Regions from separate parts of the Exiguobacterium sp. UBA6282 genome, predicted to be linked through region 2. Evidence: predicted binding sites of a transcription regulator. Region 2 holds the regulator's gene; the other holds the start of a gene.

What was found. Region 2 encodes LexA, which represses DNA repair genes until DNA is damaged. Its sites were predicted from a motif close to CGAACATATGTTCG; they were not measured.
Positions count from the first base shown of each region.
Region 1: the regulator LexA is predicted to act here: its motif matches at 4,417-4,430, upstream of B2751_RS08785 (DNA polymerase thumb domain-containing protein).

Region 1 is NZ_DJUM01000028.1:16,021-22,839, reverse strand. Features, by position in the region: gene B2751_RS08820 (2,3-diketo-5-methylthiopentyl-1-phosphate enolase) at 1-333, shown strand, start outside; gene B2751_RS08815 (2-hydroxy-3-keto-5-methylthiopentenyl-1-phosphate phosphatase) at 330-989, shown strand; gene B2751_RS08810 (methylthioribulose 1-phosphate dehydratase) at 986-1,606, shown strand; gene B2751_RS08805 (1,2-dihydroxy-3-keto-5-methylthiopentene dioxygenase) at 1,623-2,159, shown strand; gene B2751_RS08800 (arsinothricin resistance N-acetyltransferase ArsN1 family A) at 2,285-2,773, shown strand; gene B2751_RS08795 (MBL fold metallo-hydrolase) at 2,834-3,589, shown strand; gene B2751_RS08790 (pentapeptide repeat-containing protein) at 3,638-4,276, opposite strand; gene B2751_RS08785 (DNA polymerase thumb domain-containing protein) at 4,453-5,775, shown strand; gene B2751_RS08780 (YolD-like family protein) at 5,759-6,088, shown strand; gene B2751_RS08775 (ZIP family metal transporter) at 6,140-6,819, shown strand, end outside.
Region 2 is NZ_DJUM01000008.1:75,350-82,168, forward strand. Features, by position in the region: gene B2751_RS01885 (DUF896 domain-containing protein) at 1-87, opposite strand, end outside; gene B2751_RS01890 (YneB family resolvase-like protein) at 201-854, opposite strand; gene yneA (cell division suppressor protein YneA) at 900-1,187, opposite strand; gene lexA (transcriptional repressor LexA) at 1,399-2,013, shown strand; gene B2751_RS01905 (metal-binding protein) at 2,045-2,515, shown strand; gene B2751_RS01910 (MIP/aquaporin family protein) at 2,702-3,403, shown strand; gene glpK (glycerol kinase GlpK) at 3,447-4,949, shown strand; gene B2751_RS01920 (hypothetical protein) at 5,028-5,348, shown strand; gene dhaM (dihydroxyacetone kinase phosphoryl donor subunit DhaM) at 5,436-5,804, opposite strand; gene dhaL (dihydroxyacetone kinase subunit DhaL) at 5,797-6,399, opposite strand; gene dhaK (dihydroxyacetone kinase subunit DhaK) at 6,424-6,819, opposite strand, start outside.

The DNA.
Region 1 (6,819 bases), on a different contig from region 2:
CCGTCACCTTACGGCAATGTCGCTCTTCCGAAGGACGTCGCCCGCGGCATCGCGGTCGAAGCGACTCGCCTCGGTCAGACGAAAGCGATTTTCCCTGTCCCTTCAGCCGGTATTCACCCAGGACTCGTTGCTCAACTCGTACGCGACTTCGGGATCGATTCCGTCATCAACGCTGGTGGTGGCGTACATGGTCATCCGCAAGGTGCTGCGGCTGGTGTTATCGCTTTTCGTCAAGCACTTGATGCGGCACTCGCAAATGAATCCCTATCGAATGCTGCGTCACGACATGAAGAATTACGAGTCGCGCTCGACGCTTGGGGGATCAAGTCATGACCTTACGAATTCTTTGTGACTTCGACGGTACCGTAACGATGCAGGATAACATCATTGCACTCATGGAGGTATTTGTGCCAGTGAATGACTTCGAACCGTTGAAACGTGGCGTGCTCGACCGGACGTTATCGATCCAAAGTGGTGTCGGGCAGATGTTCGCGCTTCTGCCGTCCGACGGTAAAGCGGACTATCTTGATTTCTTGATGGAGCGCGCCGTCATTCGCGAAGGATTTTCGGAGTTGCTTCAGTACAGTCGTCGTCAAGGAATCCATTTTTCGATTGTTAGCGGTGGAATGGACTTTTTCGTCGAACCGATCTTAGCACCGTTCCTCGAGCAAGAGCAGATTTACTGTAACATTGCCGATTTCAGTGGTCCATTCGTCCACATCGATTGGCCACACGCCTGCGATGCCCATTGCACGAATGGATGCGGCTGTTGTAAAACATCCGTTGCCCGTACATTATGCAAAGACGATGACGTCATCATCGTCATCGGTGACTCAGTGACGGACTTCGAACTCGCAAAACAAGCGGATCGTGTCTATGCCCGTGATTATCTGATCACGTTGTGTGAAGAAAATGATATCGCCTATACACCTTTTGAGACGTTCCACGATATCGTTCATGATTTAGCACGATCGGAGGTGACGATATGACATTCATGCGACGGTATGAAGAACTACGCGCCATCAAACAAGAACTTGCAGCGCGCGATTGGTTCCCTGGTACGAGTGGTAACCTCGCCATTCGGACGTCCGGTATTCCGATTGAATTTCTTGTGACGGCAAGTGGGAAAGATAAGCGGCAGACGACTCCTGACGACTTCGTTCATGTCGATGCGACCGGTCAATTGATCGGCGAGCAATCCGGGCGCCCTTCTGCTGAGACATTGCTCCATGTCGAAGTGTTCAACCGAACGAACGCCGGATGTTCCCTGCATGTCCATACGATTGCGAACAATGTGATTTCGGAGTTATATGGCGATCAGGGAAGTATCACCTTCTCCGGTCAAGAAATCATCAAGGCACTCGGTCACTGGGAAGAAGATGCGACGGTCACGGTGCCGATCATTCCGAATCACGCGGACATCCCGACACTCGCTGCTGCTTTTGCGCCATATGTCACAGCGGACAGCGGTGCCGTCCTGATTCGCAATCACGGAATCACGGTCTGGGCACCGACCGCCTTTGAAGCAAAGAAACACCTCGAAGCCTTCGAGTTTTTATTCAACTATACGTTGACGTTGCAATCATGCCGTCAATCTATCTATTAAAAGGAGGAATCATCTCATGGCAACAGTCTTATTCCAAGAAACAAACACACGGTATACGGATCAAACGGAAGTCGCTGACTTCCTCGCATCGCGCGGCGTTCTTTACGAACAATGGGACGTCTCAAAACTACCAGCACCTCTCGTCGAGAACTTCACACTGACGGATGCCGACAAACAAACGATTCTCGATACGTTCGCTCCAGAAATCAAAGACGTATCAGAACGTCGTGGATATCAGACAGCTGATATCATTTCACTTTCGGATACGACACCGAACCTTGACGAGTTGCTCGTCAACTTCCAGAAAGAACATCATCACACGGATGATGAAGTCCGTTTCATCGTAAGCGGTCACGGCGTCTTCGCGATCAAAGACGAAGAAGTCGGCTACTATAACATCGAACTCAATCCTGGTGATTTGATTTCTGTTCCTGTCAATACACGCCACTACTTTACGCTCCAAGAGGATCGGAAAGTCGTCGCTGTTCGAATTTTCGTCACGACGGATGGCTGGGTTCCAATTTACGAGAACGAGACATCCACGGTCTCTTAAGAACGACAAAAGCGTTGATTTCTTCTATATAAGGAGAATCGGCGCTTTTTCTTATCTCACAAACATATCACTACATCGACACGTAACAGATATAATGAGGGAAAAGCGATTGGGGAGTGAGCAACATGCATATTCGTCCTGTAACGGAACATGATTTACCCGCCGTTCTATCCATTTATAATGAAGGCATCGAAGACCGAATCGCAACGCTTGAGACGGATCGAAAAGATTTATCGTTCATGACCCAGTGGTATGCAGAGCGTACGCATCGCTACGCTGGATATGTCGCAGAAGATGAGACAGGTGTCCTCGGCTTCATTTCTCTTGATCCGTATAACCCGCGTCCTGTCTATGCGACAGTTGGTGAGATTTCCGTCTACATTACTCGAACACATCGCGGACAAGGGATCGGGACACAGTTGTTAGAAACTGCCGAACAACATGCGCGCGATCATCAGATGCATAAGCTGATTCTCTTTACCTTCCCGTTCAATAAAATCGGACAAAAGCTCTACATCCGTTCCGGATTCCGGATTGTTGGGACATTTAAGGAACAAGGTCGCTTGAACGGCGAATACGTCGACGTCATGGCGATGGAGAAACGCTTACGATAGGATTCATTGAATGCCAGACGGGGAATAATCAATCCGAGTCATTGAGAGAGGATGAACCTAATGGATATTCAACAAATTCGTAATGCGACGCTTGTCGTCACGTATGCCAATCAAGTTTTACTGATTGATCCGTTTCTCGGCGAAAAAGGCAGTTTACCTCCTTTCGGTCAAACGCCGAATGCCGTCGCCAATCCACTCGTCGACTTACCGGTCGATGTTAAGACACTGCTCGATCCTGACGCTGTCTTCGTCACGCATCTGCACGCGGATCATTTCGATGATGCTGCAAAACAATTTCTACCCAAGCATTTGCCATTCTATGCGCAGCAAGAAGAAGACGCACGGCAAATCCGAGAAGCCGGCTTCACGAACGTCTCTTCCTTCGATTCCGGTGTGACGATCGGTGATATCCAGGTCCATCGAACAGGTGGACAGCATGGTGTCGGTGAAATCGGTGAACGAATGGGACATGTCTCCGGACTTGTCCTCACGCATCCGGACGAACCGACGCTTTATATCGCAGGTGATACGATCTGGTGTGACGAGGTCGCGCATGCGATTGAACAACATACACCAGATATCATCGTCGTCAACAGTGGGGCTGCCCAGTTCCTGACGGGAGAACCGATCACGATGTCGCAGCGTGATCTCCTTGCCGTACACGAAGCAGCAGCGGAAGCAACGATCATCGTCTCGCACCTCGAGTCCGTCAATCACTGTCTCCTGCGGCGCGACATGATTGCTGACTTTTTAGCTGCCTTCCACCTCTCTGCCCATTTCCTCATTCCGGAAGATGGCGAAACGATGTCATTTTAAGAACACATCAAAAGTCTCTTTTCGAAATTCATCGAAAAGAGACTTTTTTCATGGAATGACCAATCCTAATAATCGAGCGAAGGCGACTGCTTGTTCTTCCGTAATGACTGCGCCCGGTAAAAATCGCGGATCGATTGTGATACCAGAGAGTTCCGTCTGCCGGAGATCAAGACCTTTTAATGGTGTTTCAATCCATTGGCTATCAGTAAGCCGGACCGCTTCGAGTTTCCAATGGGTCGGTTTCACTTCGAAGAACTGTGCTTCTTTCATCGTCGTTTCACTCCAATGCTGATGACGGACAGTACTACGAATGAACTGGGCATAGTCTGCGAGTCCTTCTTCGATCGTCAGATGATCAAGCGTACAATCTTCAAACTGAACACCCGTCATCCGGCATCCGACGAAAGACACGCGGTGAAAACGGGTTTCTTGGAAGTGACATCCTGTTAAGTCACATTGCTCGAAACGAATATCTTCGAACGAACCGCGGTCAAAGGTGAGGTTCGCGAACGAGACATTTTGAAAACATACTTGATAGGCATCGATACGCTCCGTCAGTTCGACAGGCATCGACTCCTTTTCATAACGTGCTCCTTTCAGATATGGATCGTCGATTTCGACTTGATCGAACGTCTCTGCTTGAAGCGTTTTCGGTAATTCTGGTAAACGGATAACGATCTCTTTCATAGAAATTCCCCCTTTTTCTCTCCTTTAGTGTATCAAACTCCTTTTGCATAAGGGTCAATCGTTCGAATTCCCTCTTTTTTCAACAGTTTTTTATTTTGAGACACTTTGAGACCATGCTATAGTCAAAGAAAATCAAAATAAGAACATATGTTCTTTTATGTAAAGGAGTGATTCAAATGTTTCCTTCCGTCGTTTTACCACAGAATAAACGTATTTTTTGTGTTGACAGTGTTTCCTTCTACGCCAGCTGTGAATGCCAGTATCGCAATCTCCCTCCCTTAACGACACGTCTTGCGGTCGTCTCCGATTTAAAACGAAGCGGATCCGTCATTCTCGCCGCTACTCCCGCCCTAAAAGCGCTTGGAATCAAGACAGCCGGTCGACTGTACGAAATCGAGCAATTACCCTACGCCATTCGTCGTACGATTCAACTCGTCGAACCGCGCATGCTCGCTTATATGAAAACGTCGATTCGTGTTTTAGATGTCCTGCATCAATTTGCCCCACCTGAAGCGATTCGTGTCTATTCGATTGACGAAAGTTTCATTGACATGACTGGAACCGATCGCCTGTTTGGTTCCGATCTGCAAGCTGCCAAAAAGATTCAAGAAGCGATTCTGAAGCAGACCGGCATTCACGTCCGCATCGGGATTGGTCCAAATAACGTCATCGCGAAACTGACGCTTGACTTAATCGGGAAAAAAGAAGGCATCGCACAATGTGGATACGCTGATGTCGCACGACGTCTCCATGATTTTCCGATTCGGAAGATGTGGGGAGTCGGACACCGCATGGAACAACATCTGCAGATGATGGGGATTGAAACGATTGGTGACCTTGCCATGCGCCCAGTCGAAGAGTTACATGAACGCTTCGGTGTCATCGGCGCCGAACTATGGCACCACGCTTGGGGTCTTGACGCGTCACCGACACTGCTTGCCCCTCGCCATTTGTTCGAGAAAGCCCCTCAACGGACGATTGGACACGGTGTGACCTTGATGCAGGACTATTATCAATTCGAACGTATCCGGAATGTGCTCAACGAACTCGTGCAGGATGTTGCGGCACGTTGCCGCTTTTCGAATCAAGTTGGTTGGACTGTTCATATCGGTGTCCGCTATTCTCGAAACGTCGTCCGAAGTGGCTTCTCGCGTCAAGTCCGGTTGCCTTATCCGACATCCGATGAGCGAATCATTCTGCGTCATGTCTTACAATTATTCGAACCGAATTGGCTTGACGGGGAACCCGTTCGTTTTTTATCTGTCGCAGTGGGACATCTAACTGCCGATCAAGGCACCTTACAGTTATCCTTGTTCGAGGATAATACGCGACTCTGGAAGCGGCGGCGGTTATTAAAAGCAATGGACATCGTTAACCTCCGCTACGGGAAAGGAACGATTCGTCTCGCTGTCTCGTTTCTCGATACGAGCGTCGCCAAACGGCGGCTTCGTTTCGTTGGCGGTCATCCAGGAGGTGATCTTCATGACAGCGTATCGTGATCGAGGGAATTTAAAGTGGATCCCTTTTCTCATGCCGGAGCACTTGCAATTGCTCCGGGAGTATTATGTCCAAATGCATCAGCTCGACTTGCCTGAAATCGATGAACAACTGCAAGAATCGTGGCACTTTTTACTTCAAGAGGCTTTAATAGAAGGAAACGAACTCGAAATCACGTATTATAAGGAAAGTAGCTACGTGACGGTCGTCGGTTTTGTTGAACGGCTAGAGCCTGAACGTTCTGTTCTCTTTCTGCGTGGTCGTGTTGCAGTAGAAATCTCCTTCACACGAATCGTTCGGATCGAAAACGGGTAAGCTTTCATACAGATAGCCGCTTCAAATCGTGCCCGGAAAGAAGGAATAGTCATGTTGGATTGGTTCACTTCCCTCCCCGTCGTCGTGCAAGCATTACTTGCCGGTATGATGACTTGGGGATTAACCGCACTTGGTGCGGCACTCGTTTTCGTCTTTACAACGATTGAAAAACGCGTCATGAACATGATGCTTGGTTTTGCAGCCGGTGTCATGATCGCCGCTTCATTCTGGTCTTTGCTCGCCCCAGCGATCGAATTCACGGAGCAGGACGGTGGCATCGCGTGGATTCCTGCTGCAATTGGATTCCTTGCGGGTGGATTTTTCGTCCGTCTCCTTGACTTCGTCACACCGCATTTGCACTTATCCGCACCACTTGAAACAGCTGAAGGTCCTTCAACAGGACTTAAGAAAACGACGTTGCTGTTTCTTGCGATCACGTTGCATAACATTCCGGAAGGTCTTGCGATCGGTGTCGCTTTTGGTGCCGCTGCCTTGAATATGGACGGAGCGACCGTCGCCGGGGCTTTGACACTCGCACTCGGGATTGGCATTCAAAACATGCCCGAAGGTGCTGCGTTATCGATTCCGTTACGCGGTGAAGGGATGTCGCGCCGGCGCGCCTTCCATTACGGTCAATTGTCAGCAATCGTCGAACCGATTGCCGCGATGGTCGGAGCAGCCGCGGTCTTCTTCGTTCAACCGCTTCTACCGTATGCGTTATCGTTTGCTGC
Region 2 (6,819 bases):
CTCTGCCGTTTCCGCTTCCGATAACGGCTCAACTTTTGATTTATTCGCTAATGCATTAATTCGATCTAATTGTTCTTGTGATAACATGGAATCCCTCTTTCTTTATGACTCAAACTTGAGTAGTTCAATTGTATTCTTACTGTAAAAGAGCTTATAAAAAAAAGCAAGTTAACCGCGTCAGTCGACGGGTTACTTGCTTCTCATTCCGGACTAGGTGTCAGTTCGCGGTATTCAAGATATCGACGATTGACCGTTGCTTTTGAAATATCATGCCCCATCCCCCGCAAGGTGATGGCGATATCAGAAAACGTCAATCCGAGTTCTCGAAGACGTACAATTTCTTCGATCGGTACGTCTTTTCGACTACGTCCTGCGTTCTCTCCTTGGCGATTGAGATTTCGTTCCGGGCGAAAACCTTGTTCGACTGCTCGCCGCATGCCACGGGCGATTTTTGCATTATGCAGTTTCCGTTGGTATTCTTCCACGAGTGAGACGATCTCAAGGACCATCGCTTCTGCATCCGCGAGTTGATATTCTCCATCTGAATCAAGCGTCATCAAGCGGACCCCATGTTTTTTGAATGTATGCAAAATAGCGATTTTTGCATTCCCTCGACCAATCCGTGTATCATCCGTCACGAGGACCGCATCTACCGTATCGCGTGTCACATAATCAAGAACTGTTAGCATCCCTTCCCGATCAACATCATATCCACTCTCTTTTTCAGAGACGATATCTACGACATCAAACCCCTTTTGAGACGCAACCTTCGAAAGCTCCATCCGTTGGCGTTCAATCGAACTATCTTGTGCTTCTTTTTCGGTCGATACTCGACAATAAATCACGACCTTCATCGTACCTCACATCCCTGTTCGTTCTTTCACAACTTTTCCATTTTGTCATTGTTGTGCGATTGGTACAACGATTTTGCTTTTTGAGATGACATGTTTTGTCTCAACATCATTATTTTTGATCAACCAGTTGACGTATTCCTCATCTGACATCGAACCGTCATTGTAGACTTCAGCAATTTGTTCGACTGTAGCGTTCTCATCGACCGTAACGGAAGCCGTCATCAATTGTGCTACCTTTTCATCTGGGCGTGGTGTGAGTAAAAAGATCACGAAGGCAATACTTAATGCATAGAAGAGAATAGAAAAAGCATGAGTACGAATCGTATGAATCATCATGAATCCCTCCAAATATGAAATGAATGAGTTAGAATAAACGTTCGCGGAACAATTGTTCGCATAATTCATAATAAACACAGAACCCGTGTTCGGTCAACACAAAATGTCGAACAATTGTTTGTACGCTCATTTGTTCTATGTTATAGTGAATTTAGAAACATATATTCTTACATTTCAAACTTCAATCCAGAAAGAGGTGGCAATTCGTATGCGGAAAATGTCTAAGCGCCAACAAGAGATTCTCGACTACATCGTCTCTGAAGTGAAACTGAAGGGGTATCCACCATCAGTTCGTGAAATCGGAGAAGCAGTCGGACTCGCGTCTAGCTCGACGGTACACGGTCATTTGGATCGACTCGAGAAACGGGGAATGATTCGCCGTGACCCGACGAAACCACGTGCGATTGAGATATTGCTTGATAAGCCTGAAGAAATCACGGAAGCTATCGTTCATGTTCCCGTCATCGGGAAAGTCACAGCTGGTCTTCCGATTACAGCGATTGAAAACATCGAAGAACAGTTCCCGCTCCCTGCACATTATGTAGGAAACGAAACGGTCTTCATGTTGACGATCGATGGTGAATCAATGATTAACGCAGGTATTCTTGACGGCGATCGCGTCATCGTACGCCAACAAAACACAGCAGAAAACGGAGAAATCGTCGTAGCTATGACCGAAGATAGCGAAGCGACGGTGAAACGGTTCTTCTTAGAAGATCAACAGGTACGTCTACAACCAGAAAATGACTCGATGGATCCGATGTATTTCGATAATGTCTCCATTCTTGGTAAGGTAATCGGCGTGTATCGGACGATTCATTGACGGAGGGACCAGTTACGACTGGTCTTTTTTCATGCCTTCAGGAAATGTACATGATACCGTCAATACCGTCGCACTGACGGGTTACGTTGCGTATTCGGTCGCAACGCAACAAACGGATTGGTTACCGACTGCCATCGGTATCGCTGTCGGTACGCTTTGGTTGTCACCTGACCTCGATTTAAAGTCAGAACCGTATTATCGCTTTGGACCATTTCGAGTCCTGTGGATGCCTTATGTGAAGATCATGCCCCACCGCTCGATCTGGTCACATGGATTGATCATTGGGGATGTCATCCGACTCCTTTATAGTGCTGCACTTGTGATTCCCTTATTATTTCTCAGCTTGTATTTTCAAGTCATCGCGTCAGAGACCATTGATTCCTGGTTCGCTTCCCTACCCGCTTTTGTCATTGGTATCATGGTGGCGAGTACAATTCATATCCTACTAGATTATTCCAGTAGTTGGTTTCGACCTAAAAAAAGAAAAAAGCGTCGTCGTTAACACCTCTTTTGCTTGCTTGCAGGCAAGACGAGGTGTTTTCTTATCCAATTTTTCGTATCTTTAAACATTAAAATAAAAAATTTCCATTCCTATATTTCAATTATATGTATTGAAAACGTTATCAAATCGGAGTAATTTAAAGTAGAAAGACCATTATTTGCTTTAATCCAAAGGGAGGGTTTTTGCATGAATAACTTTGTATTGGAAATGATCGGTACGATGATCCTCATTCTGCTCGGGGATGGTGTCGTCGCCGGTGTCGTCTTGAGAAAGACGAAGTCCGAAAACAGCGGATGGATTGTCATCACGTTCGCTTGGGGTCTTGCCGTCATGACAGGAGCGTTCGTCGCTGCTGAGAGTGGAGCGCACTTGAACCCTGCTTTAACAATTGCACTTGCTTTAAACTCTGATTTACCGTGGGCAGACGTTCCTGTCTATATTGCCGGACAACTTGTCGGAGCTTTCATCGGCGCCATTCTCGTTTGGCTTCATTACATGAAACATTTTGAAGCGACTGATGATCAAGCTGCAAAACTCGGTGTGTTCGCAACAGGTCCAGCGATTCGCCATACGCCGTCGAACTTGATTTCTGAAATCATCGGGACATTCGTTCTCGTCTTCGGTATCTTGGCGCTCGGTTTAACGACATTCGGTGACGGCTTAAAACCACTTATCGTCGGTTTACTCGTCGTCGTCATCGGTCTATCACTTGGTGGTACAACAGGATATGCCATCAACCCGGCCCGTGACCTTGGACCGCGTATCGCACATGCTATCTTACCGATTCCGAATAAAGGGTCATCTGACTGGGGCTACTCATGGATTCCAGTTGTTGGTCCAATCATCGGCGGAGCGCTTGCCGTGTTCATCTATCAATTGATCTACTAAGATCACGTTTCACAAACACATACCGCTCAAGGGGGATTTCGAAATGGAAAACAAGTATATCCTAGCACTCGACCAAGGTACGACAAGCTCACGTGCGATCATCTTCGATCACGACGGGAAAATCGTCAACTCGGCACAACGGGAATTCAAGCAATACTTCCCGCAACCAGGCTGGGTCGAGCACGATGCAAACGAAATCTGGGGTTCGATTCTTGCTGTTATGGCTGAAGCACTCGGAACAGCAGATATCAAACCTGAGCAAATCGCCGGAATCGGAATCACGAACCAACGTGAAACGACAGTGGTCTGGAACAAAGAAACAGGTAAACCGGTTTATCACGCGCTCGTTTGGCAATCACGTCAAACGTCTGGTATTTGTGACGATTTAAAAGAACAGGGCTTGAATCAGAAGTTCCGCGATAAAACAGGACTTTTGATTGATGCCTACTTCTCTGGTACGAAAGTCAAATGGATCCTCGACAATGTCGAAGGTGCACGTGAGCAAGCAGAGAACGGTGAATTACTCTTCGGTACGATCGATACGTGGCTCGTTTGGAAATTGTCTGGTGGAAAAACGCATATCACGGATTACACGAACGCTTCACGGACATTGATGTACAACATCTATGAGCAAAAATGGGATGAAGAGTTGCTCGATATCCTCGGTGTTCCTGCATCAATGTTACCAGAAGTTCGTCAATCGAGTGAAGTCTACGACAAAACAGTACCATATCACTTCTTCGGTTACGAAGTGCCAATCGCTGGGATCGCTGGTGACCAACAAGCTGCACTCTTTGGTCAAACGTGTTTTGAAGAAGGTGAAGGAAAGAACACATACGGAACAGGTTGTTTCATGCTCATGAACACAGGTGAGAAAGCCGTTTCTTCTGACCACGGACTCTTGACGACAATTGCTTGGGGCGTCGATGGAAAAGTCGAATATGCGCTCGAAGGCTCTATCTTCGTCGCCGGTTCTGCAATCCAGTGGCTCCGCGATGGACTCCGTATGTTGAAACACGCGAAAGATTCAGAAGGCTATGCAACGAAAGTCGATTCAACAGACGGTGTTTACGTCGTTCCTGCTTTTGTCGGTCTTGGTGCACCGTATTGGGATTCAGATGTTCGTGGGGCGATCTTCGGATTAACACGGGGAACAGATAAAGAGCACTTCGTTCGGGCAACGCTTGAATCACTCGCTTATCAAACACGCGACGTGTTGACAGCGATGGAACAAGATTCTGGAATCGAACTGAAAACACTTCGTGTCGACGGTGGTGCTGTAGCCAATAACTTCTTGATGCAGTTCCAATCGGACATCCTCGGCGTTCCTGTCGATCGTCCAGAAATCAACGAAACGACAGCACTCGGTGCAGCATATCTTGCTGGATTAGCCGTCGGTTACTGGAAAGATAAAGCGGAAATCAAACAACAATGGAAGCTCGATCATCAGTTTAAACCAGAGATGAAAGAAGACGATCGTGAACAACGCTATGCTGGATGGCAAAAAGCAGTGGAAGCGACAATGGTCTTTAAACCATCGAAATAAGTTAATTAATAACCCGATCCCTTTTACAGAGGGACCGGGTTTTTGATATCTTATAGAAAATATAGCGTGAGGTGCCTCATGAACACCATTTATTCTGATCAACAGCTAAAAGAATACATTCAGTTCGCGCTTGATGGCAACATCACGCATGAAGAACTGGCAGATTGGTGTTACCGGTATATGATCAATGTCTACCATAATGATTATTATCATCTTGCAACTGACGGACGTGGAACTTATCCATTAAGTGAACAAGCGACTGAAGTAGCAAACGATATCGATGCACAATGGGATCTCTATCTTTATAACACGTATTCTTTGGATGCATTACAAACACTTGATTTAGCTACAGTTTGCTTACCGAAAGAGTGGTTAGAAGAGTGGCTCCGGTCGTTTTGATTCATGAGACTCTCTACTAAGTTTTAATCTGAATAGAAGTAATTGAAATAAATCCCCCTCGCCTATTCGCGATGGGGGATTTATTACTCATTTGCCAAACTCATTTTTTAATCCGTCTTCAATCTCATCGACGGATTTCGACTGTCCACTTAAAACAGCTGCTAGAAAAGCACCTTCGACGAGTGGTGCGTCGATAAAACGTACCGCCCGTTCGCCACTGTATAATTCAAGTGCTAGTTCCGTGTTCATCGTCGCAGAACCAATATCCGTTAAGACGACTCCATCGTCGTCTAGTGTATTCAGTGTTTCTTCGATTCGTGTTGCGTCCGTTCCAATGCTACCATCTTCAAGACCGGCTGCTACTAAGACTGGCGTATCCGGTGCCATCTCTGCCAACAGTTCTTTCAGCCCAGCCGCGAGTTTTTCACTATGAGAAACAAGTACAAGATTAACCATGAAGCACCTCCGCGATTTCGCCGAGTAGTAAAGCACTCGATAAACTACCTGGGTCCTGTACGCCTTCCGTCGCTTCACCGAAGTAGGACGCGCGCCCTTTCGTTGCGATACGCGCTTTTGTATCAGCAAGTGCTTGATCGATTGCCACTTTCAAGTCCCCTTCTTGCGAGAGCGCTTCTTGGAACGGTGTCCAGATATCGACCATCGTCTTTTGTCCGAATTCCGATTTCCCACGCGATTTGATCCCTTCCGTCGCTTCGCGGAAAGCGTCTGCAAGATCCGCACCTTCGACTTCTGTTTTCCCTTTGAATGCACCGGCGAACTTAACGAATGCTGTCCCGTATAAAGGACCGGATGCCCCACCAATCGTTTTGATCAGCGTCATCCCGACTTCTTTGGATAAAGCTCCTAAATCCTCATATTCGCCGTGTTCTTCTAGCGTCTTCTGGACTGCTTGGAAGCCACGCGACATGTTAATTCCATGATCTCCATCACCAATTTCCCGGTCAAGGTCCGTCAATTCATCCTTATGCTGTTCGATCTGTTCCGCTGCTTTGAGGAGCGCGCTTTGCAACTGTTCCGTCGTCAACTTCATGTTTTTACACCCCGTTTATTTGAATTAGAATCCAATCGCTTTCGTTTCTGCATCGAGATATCCGAGCAGTTCATCATCCACTGGTAAGAGCGTGATTGAGAACCCGTGCATCTCAAGCGATGTCATATAGTTTCCAACGAATGAGCGGGCAATCTTGTAACCATGCGCCTCAAGTTCTTCCGCGACATATTTATACGTGATGTACAGTTCGGATTCTGGTGTTCCGCCCATCCCATTCACCATGACGGCGACTTTTTTGTCTGGTACTTCTTTCGTCAAACGATCGAGCAACTCTTTGACGATCGCATCAACGGAAGCGACTGCTTTTCGTTCAAGTCCTTTTTCACCGTGGATCCCGATTCCGATCTCCATCTCGTCATCATGCAACTCAAAGCCTGGCTTGCCGCTCTCCGGCATGTA